DNA from 2 places in the Microbulbifer sp. ABF4_143 genome. Region 1 is predicted to be linked to the other one. Evidence: predicted binding sites of a transcription regulator. Region 1 holds the regulator's gene; the other holds the start of a gene.
What was found. Region 1 encodes FNR, which switches genes on or off when oxygen is low (the NO sensors DNR and NnrR bind a similar motif). Its sites were predicted from a motif close to TTGATNNNNATCAA; they were not measured.
Positions count from the first base shown of each region.

Region 1 (6,673 bases):
CCTGGGAGCCGGAGTGCGGCTGCACATTGGCGTAGTCGGCGCCGAACAGCTGCTTGGCCCGCTCTATGGCCAGGGTCTCCACCTTGTCGACGTATTCACAGCCGCCGTAGTAGCGCTTGCCCGGATAGCCCTCGGCGTACTTGTTGGTCAGGCTGCTGCCCTGAGCCGCCATCACCAGCGGGCTGGTGTAGTTCTCGGACGCGATCAGCTCGATATGCTCTTCCTGGCGGCGGTCCTCCTCCTGGATGGCTTCCCAGATATCCGGGTCGTAGGAGGCAAGTGTGACTGATGAATCAAACATGGTGTTCCCTCGATAATACGGGCTGAGTCAGACGGGGTGAAACTATAGGGCTGAACTATAGAAAGGCGCGCATTGTACACCAAGGAAATCGGCACTGCGCAGAAATGACGGCGCGGTCAGGCCAAAGGTCGGACCGCGCAGGGAGGGAGGGGTTAGAAAGTCAGGGTCATGGTGCCGGACCAAAAGCCCACATCTTCCTCGATCATGGTGTATTCCAGCTCGATATTGGTGTTGGGGCTGTAGTTGAAGCCCACGCCGGCACCGAGGGAGATACCGGTGTCGTCCTCGCTGAAGCTGCCCACGGAGACATCCTCGTACAGCAGGCCCAGGCGGCCCTTGAAGTAGAGGTCGCCGTAGGAGCGGTAGGTGCCGTAGCCGGCCAGGGTCTGGATATCCACATCCACGTCGCGGACGAAGACGTCGGCCTCGCCGCTGATCAGCGAGTTGGTGTACTCGGCCTCGAAGCCCCAGCCGGAAGGCAGGGTGAAGCCGCCGCGCAGGCCCACGTTGAGCGGGCTGTCGGCGTTGGGCATATCGATATCCATCAGGCCCACGGTGGCGCCCCAGTAACCGCCCTCGGCGGAGGCGGCGGAAGAACAGACCAGCGCCAGTGCAGCTACACCTTTTGCAATCTTACGCATAGGAATTCCCCAATTTGTTGGTCAGACTTTTGTTCAATACAGAGTTGCGCGGATTTTAACCGCCCTGTTGCCCGCCGAACAGTTACCGGGTCACAGAAGTGGGGGTAATCGCCGCGGGGCATCCTGTGACCGCGGCCGCGGGGCCTTGGTTCCATACCCGCGGGCCCGGCCCGCGCGGATGCAACCGCGTGAAACCGCCGGGTCACATACTGTTGACGCAGCCAGACCCCGCGCAAAGCCGCCTCCACCCTGTGCGCGGATCTTCGATTCGCCCTATCCCACCCGCCGTTGCGCAAACTGCCCGCGGCTTGATCCAGATCAAGCGACCACTCCCGGGGCCGACAACAATGGGGGTATTCGGAAATCAATGGAGGCCAGGGATGAACGCTATCTATCGGCAACTGTGCCGCGACCACAAACATATGCGGCAGTTGCTCGACTGCTTCGAACAGCTGTTGCGCGACTTCAGCCATCGCGACAGAGACCCGGCCACGCTGGGGCTGATGCTGGACGCGCTGGACTATTTCTCCGTCTACCCGGACAAGTGGCACCACCCGGTGGAAGACCTGGTGTTTGAGTGCCTTCTGGGCAAACCCATCCACGACCGCGACGCGGTGATTGCGGCACAGCTGCAGCATCGGCGCATCGCCGCGGCCACCAAGCAGATGTGTGCGCTGTTTTACGCGGTGGCCAACGACGCCGCGGTGGAACGGCATACGCTGATGGGCGCCAGCCACGTCTACCTGCGGCTGCAGCGCGACCATATGGCACTCGAGAACAGCGCTATATTTCCGCAGGTGGAGCAGTATCTGACCGCCGAGGACTGGGACGCAATCCGCGTCCGGGTGCAGGAGCAGCGGGACCCGCTGTTCAACACCGAGACCAAAAAAATCTACGAATCCCTTCACCAGCACCTGACTGAACCGGCGGCCGCCGTCGCCTGAGCGGTTCACAAACGCACCAACCGGGAGGAAATATGGAAATCAAGCGTCACGGAATTTCGATCGGCGTCGAGCGCGTCGGCTCCGAGTTCTTTCTCTATATCAAGGCCATAGGCCGCCTCACCCACGAGGACTACGAGCGCATAACCCCGCTGATAGACTACGCGCTGCAGGGGGTCGACAAACCGCAGGTGCAGGTACTGGTGGACGCGCGGGACTTCGAGGGCTGGGAACTGCGCGCCGCCTGGGATGACTTCAAGCTGGCGCTGAAGCACGGCAATGAGTTTTCCAGGGTCGCCATACTCGGCGACGAAAAATGGCAGGAGATAGCCGCGCGCATCGCCTCCTGGTTTATCTCCGGCGAGGCGCGCTTCTTCGAGGAGCCGGAGGAGGCGCTGGACTGGCTGGCGCAGCCGCTACCGGAAAAGGGCTCCGCGCCCACCGGCTCCAAACAGCCGGGGCGGCGGATTTTTCCCGCGCACACCTGACTCTCCCTGATCCACGCATTCCGCTTTAAACGGCTGCAGTGGCGGCAAAGCACAGGGGCGGGTATTTCGAAACGCTGTAAATACGTCCCTGTCGCCAAGGGTTCGAAATACCCGCCCCAGTACTTTGCCTTCGATTTTGGCTGCAGGACTCTGTCAGCGACCGAACCCGGCATCGCTGGCCGTTTTGATTTCGCCCTTCCTCAACCGGCCGATTTCAGCCGTCGCTGTCGTAGCTGCAGTGGGTGCCGGCCAGCTCGCTGAGTCCGACCAGATCGAGGATCTCGACCTCGCGCCCGCTGACGCGGATCAGCTTTTCCTTCTGGAAGCGGGAAAACAACCGGCTGACCGTCTCCGCGGTGAGGCCCAGATAGTTGGCGATATCCGTGCGCGGCATCGACAGCACGAATTCACTGGCGGAATAGCCCCGGCGCGCGTAGCGGCTGGAGATATTGATCAGCAGTGCCGCCAGGCGCGTATCGGCGGAGCGCCTGCCGAGCAGCATCAGGATATCGTTTTCCTGTTTCAGCTCTTCGGAAAAGATGTTGTAGATCTGCTGCTGCAGCGCCGGCACCTGCTGCGCCAGCGTCTCCAGTTGGGAAAAGGGCAGCACGCAGACGCTGCTGTTCTCCAGCGCCTCGGCGTAGCTGGGGTGACTGCGGCCGCTGTAGGCGTCCAGGCCCAGCAGCTCCCCCGGCAGTGCGAAATGGGTCACCTGGGTATCGCCGTCGGTGGCGATCACCGCGGTCTTGAAGCTGCCGGAGCGAATCGCGTAGAGGTTGGCGAAGGGGTCGCCCGCGCGGTACAGGGTGTCGCCGGCCTTGACGACCTTCTTGCGGCGGGTGACCTGCTCCAGCCGGTCGATATCGCCCTCGGACAGGCCGGCGGGCAGGCACAGGCGCCTGACCGAGCAGTTGCCGCAACTTACTGCCTTGGAGGAATCAGTCATATCGAAACCGGATCGCAAACCATTGATACGGGGATTGTACCCCGGCCTCCGGTTACAGTCCCCCCTCACAGCACACGGGAGTAGCGGGCGGTGGTTTCCTGCCCGTGGAAGTAGCTGTCGAATGCGGAGGCCGCATTGCGCACGAACCAGCGCCCGCTCTCGGTGACGCTCAGGCTGTCGGCGTCGTCGCGCAGCAGGCCGTCATCGATCATCGGCTGCAAACGCTCCAGCTCCGCGCGGAAGTAGGCATCGAAGGGCGCACCGGCGCGGCGCGAGGCCTCGCCCTTGTCGAGGCGCAGGCGGCACATCAGCTCGCCGATCAGCCACTGGCGCAGCCGGTCGTCCTCATCCAGCAGCCAGCCGCGGCTGGCCGCCGACCCCCGCTCGCCGATGGCCTGGGTATAGTCTTTCAACTTGTGCAGGTTCTGCCAGTAGCCGTCGCGGCTGTAGCTGATCGCCGAGGCGCCAAGCCCCACCAGCGCGTCCGCCGGCATCAGCGTGTAGCCCTGGAAGTTGCGCTGCAGCATCCCGGCGTGGGCCGCCTTGGCCAGTTCGTCGTCCGGCTTGGCGAAGTGGTCCATGCCAAGGAACTCGTACCCGGCCTGCCCGAGGCGCGATACCGCGGCCAGCTGCATGGCAATCTTCTCCGCCGCCCCGGGGATCAAATCCGTTTCGATCAGCCGCTGCGCCTTGAAACGGTGCGGCAGGTGGGCGTAGTGGTAGAGGGCTATGCGGTCCGGTGCCAGTTCCAGCACCCGGTCCAGCGTGCGCTGCAGGCTGGCGACATCCTGCCGCGGCAGGCCGTAGATCAGATCGTAGGAGATGGACTCGAAGCCGCGCTCCCGCGCCGCCTCGGTCAGCCGAGCCACCTGCTCGGGGCTGCAGATACGGTTGATCGAGCGCTGTACCTCGATATTGAAATCCTGGATGCCGAGGCTGAGGCGGTTGAATCCCAGCTCGCGCAGGGTATCCAGGGTATCGATTTCGAGGGTGCGCGGATCCGCCTCTATGCTGTACTCGACCCCGTCGCCGGGGCGCAGTTCGAACACCTCCCCCAGCCCCTCGATCAGGCGGCGCAGGTCGCCGTCGCCGAGGAAAGTGGGCGTGCCGCCGCCCAGGTGCAGCTGTGTCACCGGTGCACCGGCGGTCTTGTCGCTATACCAGTGCGCCTCCCGCAGCAGGTGGTCGAGATAGCTGGAGGCGAGCCCGTACTGCCGGGTGATCACCTTGTTGCAGGCGCAGAAGTAGCACAGGGAGCGGCAGAAGGGGATATGTACATACAGCGACAGGCTGCGGATATCCCCCAGTGCGCGCCAGGGCTCGGCGGCGCCCAGCGGCGCGAAGCGGTCCGCGGTGGGATAGGATGTGTAGCGCGGACAGGGGCCGCTGTAGCGGGACAGCAGTTCCGCCGACAGGCCTGCGCTCTCCGGGTCGTGAGCCATGCTCTTCTACCTCTTGCAGTTCGATGCAGAGGTTAAGCGCCGCGGGATCTCCGCCCCTTGATCCAGATCAATTTTCCACCGCGCCGGCGGGGCGGCGGAACAGGTTCTGGATGCTGGAGAAATCCAGCTGCCGGTTCTCCTCGCTGCCGCCGTGCAACTGATAGAGGTTTTTCGCCAGCGCGCCCAGCGGCGTGGACGAGGCGCTGCCGGCGGCGGTGTCCATCGCCAGGCCCAGGTCCTTCAGCATCAGCGCCACCGCGAAGCCGCCGCTGTAGCCGTTGGCCGCGGGCACATTGTCCATCACCCCCGGATAGGGGTTGTACTTCTCCAGCGACCAGTTGCCGCCGGAGCTGGCCTTCATGATGTCCGACAGCACCTTCGGATCCAGGCCGTTGTCCACCCCCAGCTGCAGCGCCTCGGCGGTGCCGATCATATGGACGGCCAGCAGCATGTTGTTGCAGATCTTGGCCACCTGGCCGGAGCCGGCGGGGCCGGCGTGGAAGATATTCGCTCCCATGGCCTGCAGGAAGGGCCGCGCCGCGTCCAGCGCCGCCGCGTCGCCGCCGCACATAAACGACAATGTGCCGGCGGCGGCCGCGGCGGTGCCACCGGAGACGGGCGCGTCTATCGCGCGTATGCCGCGCTCGCCGGCGGCGGCGATCAGCTGGCGCGCGTCGCCCGCGGCGATGGTGGAGCAGTCGATGACCAATGTGTCCGGTTCCAGCGCCTGCAGCAGTCCGCGCGCCCCCAGGTAGAGCCCCTTGACCGCATCGCCGCTGGGCAGCATCGAGATCACCACATCGGCGCCCCGCACCGCCTGCTGCGCGCTCTCGCCGCGCTCGCAGCCGTTGCCCACCGCCTGTTGCAGCGCCGCCTCGGACAGGTCGAAGGCCGTTACCCCATAGCCCGCCGCGACCAAGTTGGCGGCCATCGGGCCGCCCATATTGCCGAGGCCGATAAAGGCGATTTTTTCCATTGTATGCACTCCTTTCTATTTATTCTTTATTCCCTGTGGGATGGCTTTGCCCATCCTACGAATCTACAAATCCGACAGCGGATTCCCGGCCCAGGGCGCCTCGAAACAGCGCTCGACTTCCCGCGCGGAAATCTCCTCCAGCGTCGCCGGCCGCCACACAGGCTGGCGGTCCTTGTCGATCAGCAGCGCCCTAACACCCTCTTTGAAATGGCCGCTGGCGCAGAGGTTGACCGCCAGCACCAGTTCCATCCGGAACACCTCCGCCAGGGACAGATACTTGCCGCGCTTCAGCTGTTCCCAGACGATCCAGGGGGTCAGCGGCGAGCCGGCGGCCAGGGTGGCGGCGGCCTTTTGCAGCCAGGGATCCCCGCCCCGGTAGCCGGTAATCGAGTGGCAGACTTCCGGCAGGGTCGCATAGTCGGTCAGCTGCTGTATCTGGTCGTAGTGGGCGCGCAGATTCGACGGCGGCTGTTCCGCCGGCGGCAACTGCAGCCGCTTCAGGCAGTCGCTGACCTGGCGGTGGTTGCGCTCGCTGTCGGCGAAGTATTCCAGCCCGGCCAGTTCCGTCAGCACGGTTTCGCGCCGCGCGTTCGGCAGCATGCGGTCCGCCATGCCGGCGAACAGCGCGTCGGCGCCGTTGAACTGGGCGCCGGTCAGGCCGAGGAAGAGCCCCAGGCGGCCGGGCATGCGGTTCAGAAACCAGCTGCCGCCGACGTCCGGGAAGAGCCCTATGGTCACCTCCGGCATGGCCATGCGCGTGGTCTCGGTGACTATGCGGTGGCTGGCGCCGGCCATAATGCCGATACCGCCGCCCATCACTATGCCGCCGCCCCAGACCACGATCGGCTTCCGGTAGCTGTGAATCTTGTGGTCGAGGCGGTATTCGCGCGAGAAGAAGCCGGTCGTGAACTCATAATCCGGCTTCTCGCCGTAGGCCG
Region 1 covers NZ_JBSWWT010000035.1:2,114-8,786, reverse strand. Annotated here, with positions in the region: gene glyA (serine hydroxymethyltransferase) at 1-301, opposite strand, end outside; gene ACXAF3_RS17640 (outer membrane beta-barrel protein) at 454-942, opposite strand; gene ACXAF3_RS17635 (hemerythrin domain-containing protein) at 1,323-1,886, shown strand; gene ACXAF3_RS17630 (SpoIIAA family protein) at 1,919-2,371, shown strand; gene fnr (fumarate/nitrate reduction transcriptional regulator Fnr) at 2,586-3,317, opposite strand; gene hemN (oxygen-independent coproporphyrinogen III oxidase) at 3,383-4,759, opposite strand; gene mmsB (3-hydroxyisobutyrate dehydrogenase) at 4,827-5,735, opposite strand; gene ACXAF3_RS17610 (enoyl-CoA hydratase/isomerase family protein) at 5,799-6,673, opposite strand, start outside.

Region 2 (6,673 bases), on a different contig from region 1:
ATCGCGACCCAGCCGGTGCCCTTGCAGGAGGCCTTGCCGGCGCAGTCGTGCTTGGCGGTGTTGCAGTCGTTGTGGCCCTTGCAGACGTTGACGCCGTAGCAGTGGGCCAGGTCGGCGGTCTTGACCGAGCCTTTCCAGTCGTCCTTGACCTTGCCGCCCACATCGGTGCAGGCCTTGCTCGGCATGGCCACGAATCCCTTGCCCTTGCAGGAGGCCTTGCCGGCGCATTCGTTGCCGTCGGTCTTGCAGTCGTTGTGGCCGCCGCAGACATTGACGCCGTAGCAGTGCACCAGGTCGGTGGTCTCACCGTTGGCGGCCGGCTTGCCGGCGGCCAGGCTGGCGCCACTGGTGATCAGGCCGGCGGCTGCCAGTGCCAGAGACGCACCAGTCAGCACCTTGTTGCGTTCGCTCTTCATACTGAGTTCCTCGGTATTCGGACAGACAATAGGCCGGGGTGACCGGAGCGGACCGCACAGCCTTGTTTTCAGTCTAGCCGCAATGGGGAAACGGGGGCCTACCACTTGTAGCGGAATCCGAACATCAGTGCGCCGCCGCTGCTGTCGCCGAAGTTTTCCAGGCTGCCGCTCAGGCGCAGCTCGCCGTAGATGGAGCAGAGGTCGCCGCACTCGTCGTAGGTGGCGCCGAGCACCAGTTCGCCAAACCAGTCGTCCGGCTGCTGGTACAGCCGCGTGCCGGAGACGGTGACATCGGTCTCCTGGTCGATGTTGTAGATAAGGCTCGGCGTGGCGTAGAGGCTGAAGCGCTCCAGGGGTAGCTCGCCGAACATATTGCGGCTCGACTTGCGCCGGCTGACACGCTTTTCGATGGTGGCGCCGAGTCGCGCGAAAGCGCCGTTGTTGTTGATATCGGTGACCACCACGCCGTAGGAGTCGAACAGATCGTCCGCCTCTTCCGACGAGTAGACCAGCTGCAGCTGCGGCGTGATGGCGTAGAGGTTGCGCAGCTTGAAGCTGCGCCCCGCCTCCACCGAGAAGGCGTAACCGAAGGCGTCCTCGCCCTTTTGCAGGTCGCGCAGGTCGAAGGCGGTGATATCGGCGTCGAACCAGTTCAGCAGCAGCTGCGTATCCACATAGGCGCCCTGCATGCCGTACCAGGTCAGGAAACCGCTGACGCCGTAGTTCTTTACGTCGATATTGCCGTCGCCGTAAAAGGACTCCAGGTCGTTTTCCGAATCGCCGTAGTGCAGCGCGACGCCGGCGACCGGCCGCGTGTCCATCGCGGTGACATTGAGCGGCATGTCGACACCCAGTTGCAGCTGGAAATAATCCTGATCCCAACTGGTGCGGGTGGTGGATTCCATCGGCTCCGATTCGATCCGCCGCACGGTGGCGCGCACCCAGGGGCCGCCGCCGTCTATGGCGCGCTCCACCGAGGTGGCGTAGTCGCAGTGGTTGGCGTCCTTGTAGCTGCTGCCCACCCAGAAGCGGTTGCCGACGCGGCTGCGCAGACTGGTGGGCAGGTTCAGGGAGCGCAGCAGCTGGGGGTAGGTCTCGTACATCACCGCGCCCGGCTGCCAGCGCGGAATCTCCCCCTCCTGCGGATAGTCCGGATGATTGGCAATCGAGCGGAGATACCAGTCGCCGTCGTCCGGGTCCGCCACGCCGTTGTGGTGCAGTGTGTAGGCGTAGGCGCCGCCGACGGCCGCCGGTTGCCCGTCCTTGGCCACATAGTCGCCGTCCAGCACGAAGGCGCCCTCGGCGGAATTGCCGTCTATCTCCACCAGCTTGATACCGTCGCCACTGGTGGCTGCGCCTATTCCGCCGCGGTTGGTGACGCGGATGGCGGTCTGCCCGCTGGTATCGCCGGCAATCTTGAACCGGTCCGCGGGGGAGTCGTCGCCGTCCAGCCTTACATCCATCCACAGGCGGCCGCTCTTGCCGATGTAATCGCCGTAGTTGCCCGCGGCGTCCTCGTTCAGCAGCAGTGTGTCGAAACGGCCGTTATAGGCCAGGTCCAGGGTGCCGGCGTTGGCGATATTGCCGGTGACGGTAAACTGCTGCGGTATAAACTGCACCAAGCCACCGAACAGAATGTCGAGGCCCAGGTCATTGCCGTCGGCGTCCACGCCGCCGCCGACATTGAGCGCGCCGAAAAACGCCATCTTGGAGCTGCCCCAGATGACGATGCGCTCCCAGTTGCGCAGCAGGCTGGCGTCCTGTTCGTGATCGAGGATGAAGGTCAGGGTGTCGATATCGCCGTCGTCGGCGTGGACGTCGTCCCCACCGTCCAGCAGCGGACCACTTTCATAGGCGAAGGAATCGATCCTGAGCGTATCGGAACCCCTGCCGCCGCGCACCTCGTTGGCGATGCCCTCGTCCCAGTAGATGGTGTCGTCGCCGTCGCCGCCGTCTATGTAGTTGAAGACGAAGCCGCCGTCCAAAATGATGTTGTCGTCGCCATCGCCGCCCCACACGTGAAAGGCCAGGCCGTCCAGCAGCTTGATGGTGTCGTCGCCGCTGCCGCCATCGATACCGCCGCCTTCGATAAAGTCGCCGACATCCGCGTGGCGGTTGTCCATCGTGATGGTGTCGTTGCCCGCGCCCGCATCTATGCCGTTTTTGATGATGACTTCGATGATCTGGAACTGCTCCGGATCTATGTCTTCCTCGTCCGCCTCACTGCTGCCGTCCGGCAGCGGGGGATTGGTAAGATGCTCGTTGACGTCGTTGAGGTTGATCGTGTCGTCGCCGTCGCCGGTGTCGACTCTGCCGATGGTGCCGCCGTCCAGGTTCAGGGTGTCGTCGCCGGCGAAGGTTTCCACGTCTGCGCCTTCGGCGTCATTGTCCTGATCGCAGGTGATATGGTCGGCGCCGGCGGTGCCGGTGTTGCCGGGGCTGCACTCGGCCCAGGCGCGGTCGGAGAGGGCGCCTAGGGCGGCGGCACAGAGGCCGATGGCCAAGCAGATACCCGCCGCCCCTGAGCTGTTGCGCGCCGAAGCGCCGTGTCTCTGATTTCTGCCCACGTTTATTCCTGCATTTCTCGTGGCAACTGCCGTCTCGAATCGTTGTCAGGCGGCTCCATTTAGCAATTCAATCTAGCTGACAATCCCGAACCCGCCACCGTCTTCGGCGGCGGCGTCCGGTCAGAATTTGTAGCCGATGCCGAGATTGATCACCCAGGGGTCGTAGTCGAACTGGGCGTAGAAGCGATCCTGTCCCAGCTCAGTGGGGAAGGTGACCCTGGCGTCCGTGTCCGACAGGTAGTAGAGCACGGACGCGTTGACCAGCAGCGGCAGGTCGCGGCGGAAACTGAGATCGACGCCCGCCTGCACCGCCCAGTCCCAGGAGTGGCCGAGATTGAAATCGGCTCTGCCGGTGGCGAGGTCCAGATCGGTCAGGAAATCGTTGAACTCGCGGCTCAGGCTGACGTCGTGAAAATCCGTATAGTTGATGCCGGCGCCGATATAGGGGCGCGCCAGGCAGGTGGAGTCGAGCAGATACCAGTTGACGAAGGCCAGGGTGGTGGTGGCTTTGAAGTCGCCGAGCTCGACCAGATCGTCTCCGGGAATACCGGTGACATTGTCCAGGTCGACGTCGTAGTCGGCGCCGTTGATATGCATCAGCTCTACCCCCCACAGCTCCGAGGGGCGCCAGACGGCGGAGACCTGCCAGGTTTGTGCGGAGTCGATCTCCCAGGTGGTGTTGTACAGGCTCCAGTGTTGCAGCACGCGGAATTTCAGCGACGTGGATTCGTCGTCCGGGTGTATGTAGCTGCCGCCGATACGGACAATGAAATCGCCCCAGTCGGCAGTCAGCCAGTCGTCCTGGGCGCTGGCTGGCGGTGGCAGCAACATGACGACAAAGAAAAATGCGGCGATAAATCGCTTGAAAACCATGATCAGCTCCATCTGAAGGTTCGAAATGTGTTGCTGCATCCGAACAGCAAATTATCCGTTTGCTTGCCCGTGCTTTATCGCGCCGGGATGGGCGATTGAATCGCTCTGGAAGTAACAATAAAAAGTAGCAGGTGGTGTCGATAGTGCTGGAGATTTTTTAGGCGTGTGAAGAAAACTGTGTCACATGGGGATGCATGTTGCACTCGATTGGTCTGGGTGAAATAGGGAGCCCGTTGTCAAATTTGATGTTGATCGAACTCAGCGCATTTGCGCTCCCCTTGCGTCAACTCCACCAATCAAAAAAGTCCGCTACCTTTCGGTAGCGGACTTTTTTGATTGGTTGGATGGCGGGAGTCGAAAAGTCTCCCTTGGACCCCGTAATTGCTTGGCTGGCCTGCTTTTGGCGGCTAAAACTGTAGTGGCATAGTGAATTTGGCCACTACACTCATCCAGTATGATTGACCGAAGAGTGCTGTTTTGCTTGAATCTTCTGAAAGGAAGCTATGGTGATACGGCGGCAAACTGGAAGAAGCCGCCGCACTCCTCGATTGGTTTTGACCGCGTGATAAAAAGCCTTAATTCGCGGGCAGTTTGTTATCCCGGCTCCGACACTGGCTGGGGTTGCGATGCTGGTTCAGTCACCACCGGCCCAACTGGTTGGATGGGCTTTGACTTGGCTTTTGATTTTACCTTCTGCTGCTGTTTCAACATTTTGGCAATCTGTTTTTCCGCCTCTCTGGCAGCATCTGTGTCCTGAACTTCCCGCTTGAGCACTTCATGATGGACAAGTTCAGCAATCTCATCATTGTCAACTTTGATGCCTGGTTTGAGCTTTCTCAGTTCTCGCCGCACGGAAGAAAGTACCGCATCGGTAAGCAATAGTGCGCCAATTGTGTAGCGGTTTACCGACTGTCGGTACTCGTAAAGATCGTCAATCAGATCCTTCTTTACGCCCCGTTTACAGAGCGTGAATAGCAGTTCCTGCGCATCTTTTTTGCGCGGGTTGATCTCAGTCATGTCGATAGTGAACAGAAGCTCATTGACCACCTTGCCGTCAAGGGTCACGCGGTGGATCTCCCAGTCAATTCCGTTGGTCAGTACTACCCACTTGATGCCCTCGCGCGAAGCGTAGTTAACCGCCTGCTTTAGGTGCCCCTCTTTCAGCTTGATGCCGATAGCTTTGACCTCGATCAGGTAATCGATGTGCTTGCCGGATTTGATTGCCAGATCGCAGTAAGTTCCCTGGATCGCATACTCGCGCGTGATTTCAGAGTACTTATCGAAGCCGAAGATCTGCTCCAGCATGTCTATAACGATGGTAACGGTGTCAGACTCGTTGACATCCCGCTCCCGTGCCTGTTGAAGCACTTTCTTGAACTTGGGGATGGTGGTGGTAAGCCGCTTGGATACTGTGGATGTAATACTGGCCATGAGGCGCTCCTTAATTATTGGAATTGAGATCGATCCCTCAGCATCAACGAGGGTAGACCAATAATTGGCACCTCGCACGGCAGATTCATTACAGCAAATTACGCCCGGAACTCAACGAATTCAGATTGTTACAAATGGTGTTACACAATATGCTGCCTCCCCTAATGGAGTGTGGGGTGGCAGAGTGGCAACTCCGCGAAATATCACCTCCTGGTGGTGGCGCCTGTCCCCTCTTCCTGCCTGTTTACTGTGGGGGCTCGCTTTGCTGTAATGGCGAAAAATCAGACAAAAAACTTGACCACTACAAACACACCACTCAGCGGGATGATCTCAAGGCTTACAGCCTTATCCGCCATATCCTATGCACGGGCAATAGGCGCGGATCAGGTACGGATAATGAACCCCGTTAACGAAAAGGTGCGCGCTCACTACTTAAATCGCCTGCCCGGCTTCTCTTACAATACCCGAGGGGTGACTTCTGTTATAAGGATTTGGTATGAGTGACAATCGCAAGCGCCCGGAACTGGGAACCAAAGAGTTCGACGAGTGGCTGAAGTCCGTAGCCGACGAGATGTTCAAGAACGGCCCGTCCGACTTCGACGAGCGCGGCATACTCTCGGGCGGCCCTGAGACCATCCGGAAATCAGACGCCGAGGCATTCCCGGATGAGCTGGAAGAACACACCCCAAAGGACGCCGTAAAGCGCTCAAGGTTTATAAAAGCGATTCAAAAAAGAAGAAAAAAGACTGAGGTCGTCGTGGCCCCAGCGCCTCCCTGTACCCCCTTGGCGTCGGTTTATGTATCCCAGCATGGCCACCCGGAACTTGCCGAACACTAGCGCCGTCCCGGATGGATATTCGAACCGAGTCGGGCCATTGGTGCCGGGTAGGGCGCCAATGGCTGTAGTGCGATGGCCGGCTGGTTGATAGCCGGCGCCGCCCATGCGGTAGTTAAAGTCCAGCCAACAACTGGTGATATAGTGCGCGGCGTTCTGCTTCTTTTGCCCATTTCCCCAGCGTTGTTCCTCACCTCCTCCCTAAAGGGGGGAGTGATGTGAGGAGCAAGATGTGGTGGCCAAGTACTTTTGGGGGGGGGAAGGCAAGAGAAAAGCCGCAAACCCTAGTGGGGATGGGGCGCGGCTTTCAGGTCTTTTTGAGACTTGCTCAGACTAGTGATTGGTGGGATGGCGGGAGTCGAAAAGCTGGCTGTAGGTGTTGATTTCTATAGTCTTTTTGTTGGTTTCATCGGCAGACCCCACAAATAACCCCACCACACGGGGGCACTGACCATTAGGGCTCCTGAGGTATAGGGTTGTGTGCGTGTTCGCGTTTAAGCTCCCTCAGAAACTCTTTTCCACTGGTCAGCGCGTTTTGCCTACCAAAAAAT
Region 2 covers NZ_JBSWWT010000021.1:36,536-43,208, forward strand. Annotated here, with positions in the region: gene bufA2 (BufA2 family periplasmic bufferin-type metallophore) at 1-416, opposite strand, end outside; gene ACXAF3_RS15135 (autotransporter family protein) at 515-2,983, opposite strand; gene ACXAF3_RS15140 (OmpW/AlkL family protein) at 3,104-3,856, opposite strand; gene ACXAF3_RS15145 (type I restriction enzyme HsdR N-terminal domain-containing protein) at 4,451-5,287, opposite strand; gene ACXAF3_RS15150 (hypothetical protein) at 5,784-6,125, shown strand; gene ACXAF3_RS15155 (DUF4238 domain-containing protein) at 6,577-6,673, opposite strand, start outside.
Region 2: the regulator FNR is predicted to act here: its motif matches at 4,099-4,112, upstream of ACXAF3_RS15140 (OmpW/AlkL family protein).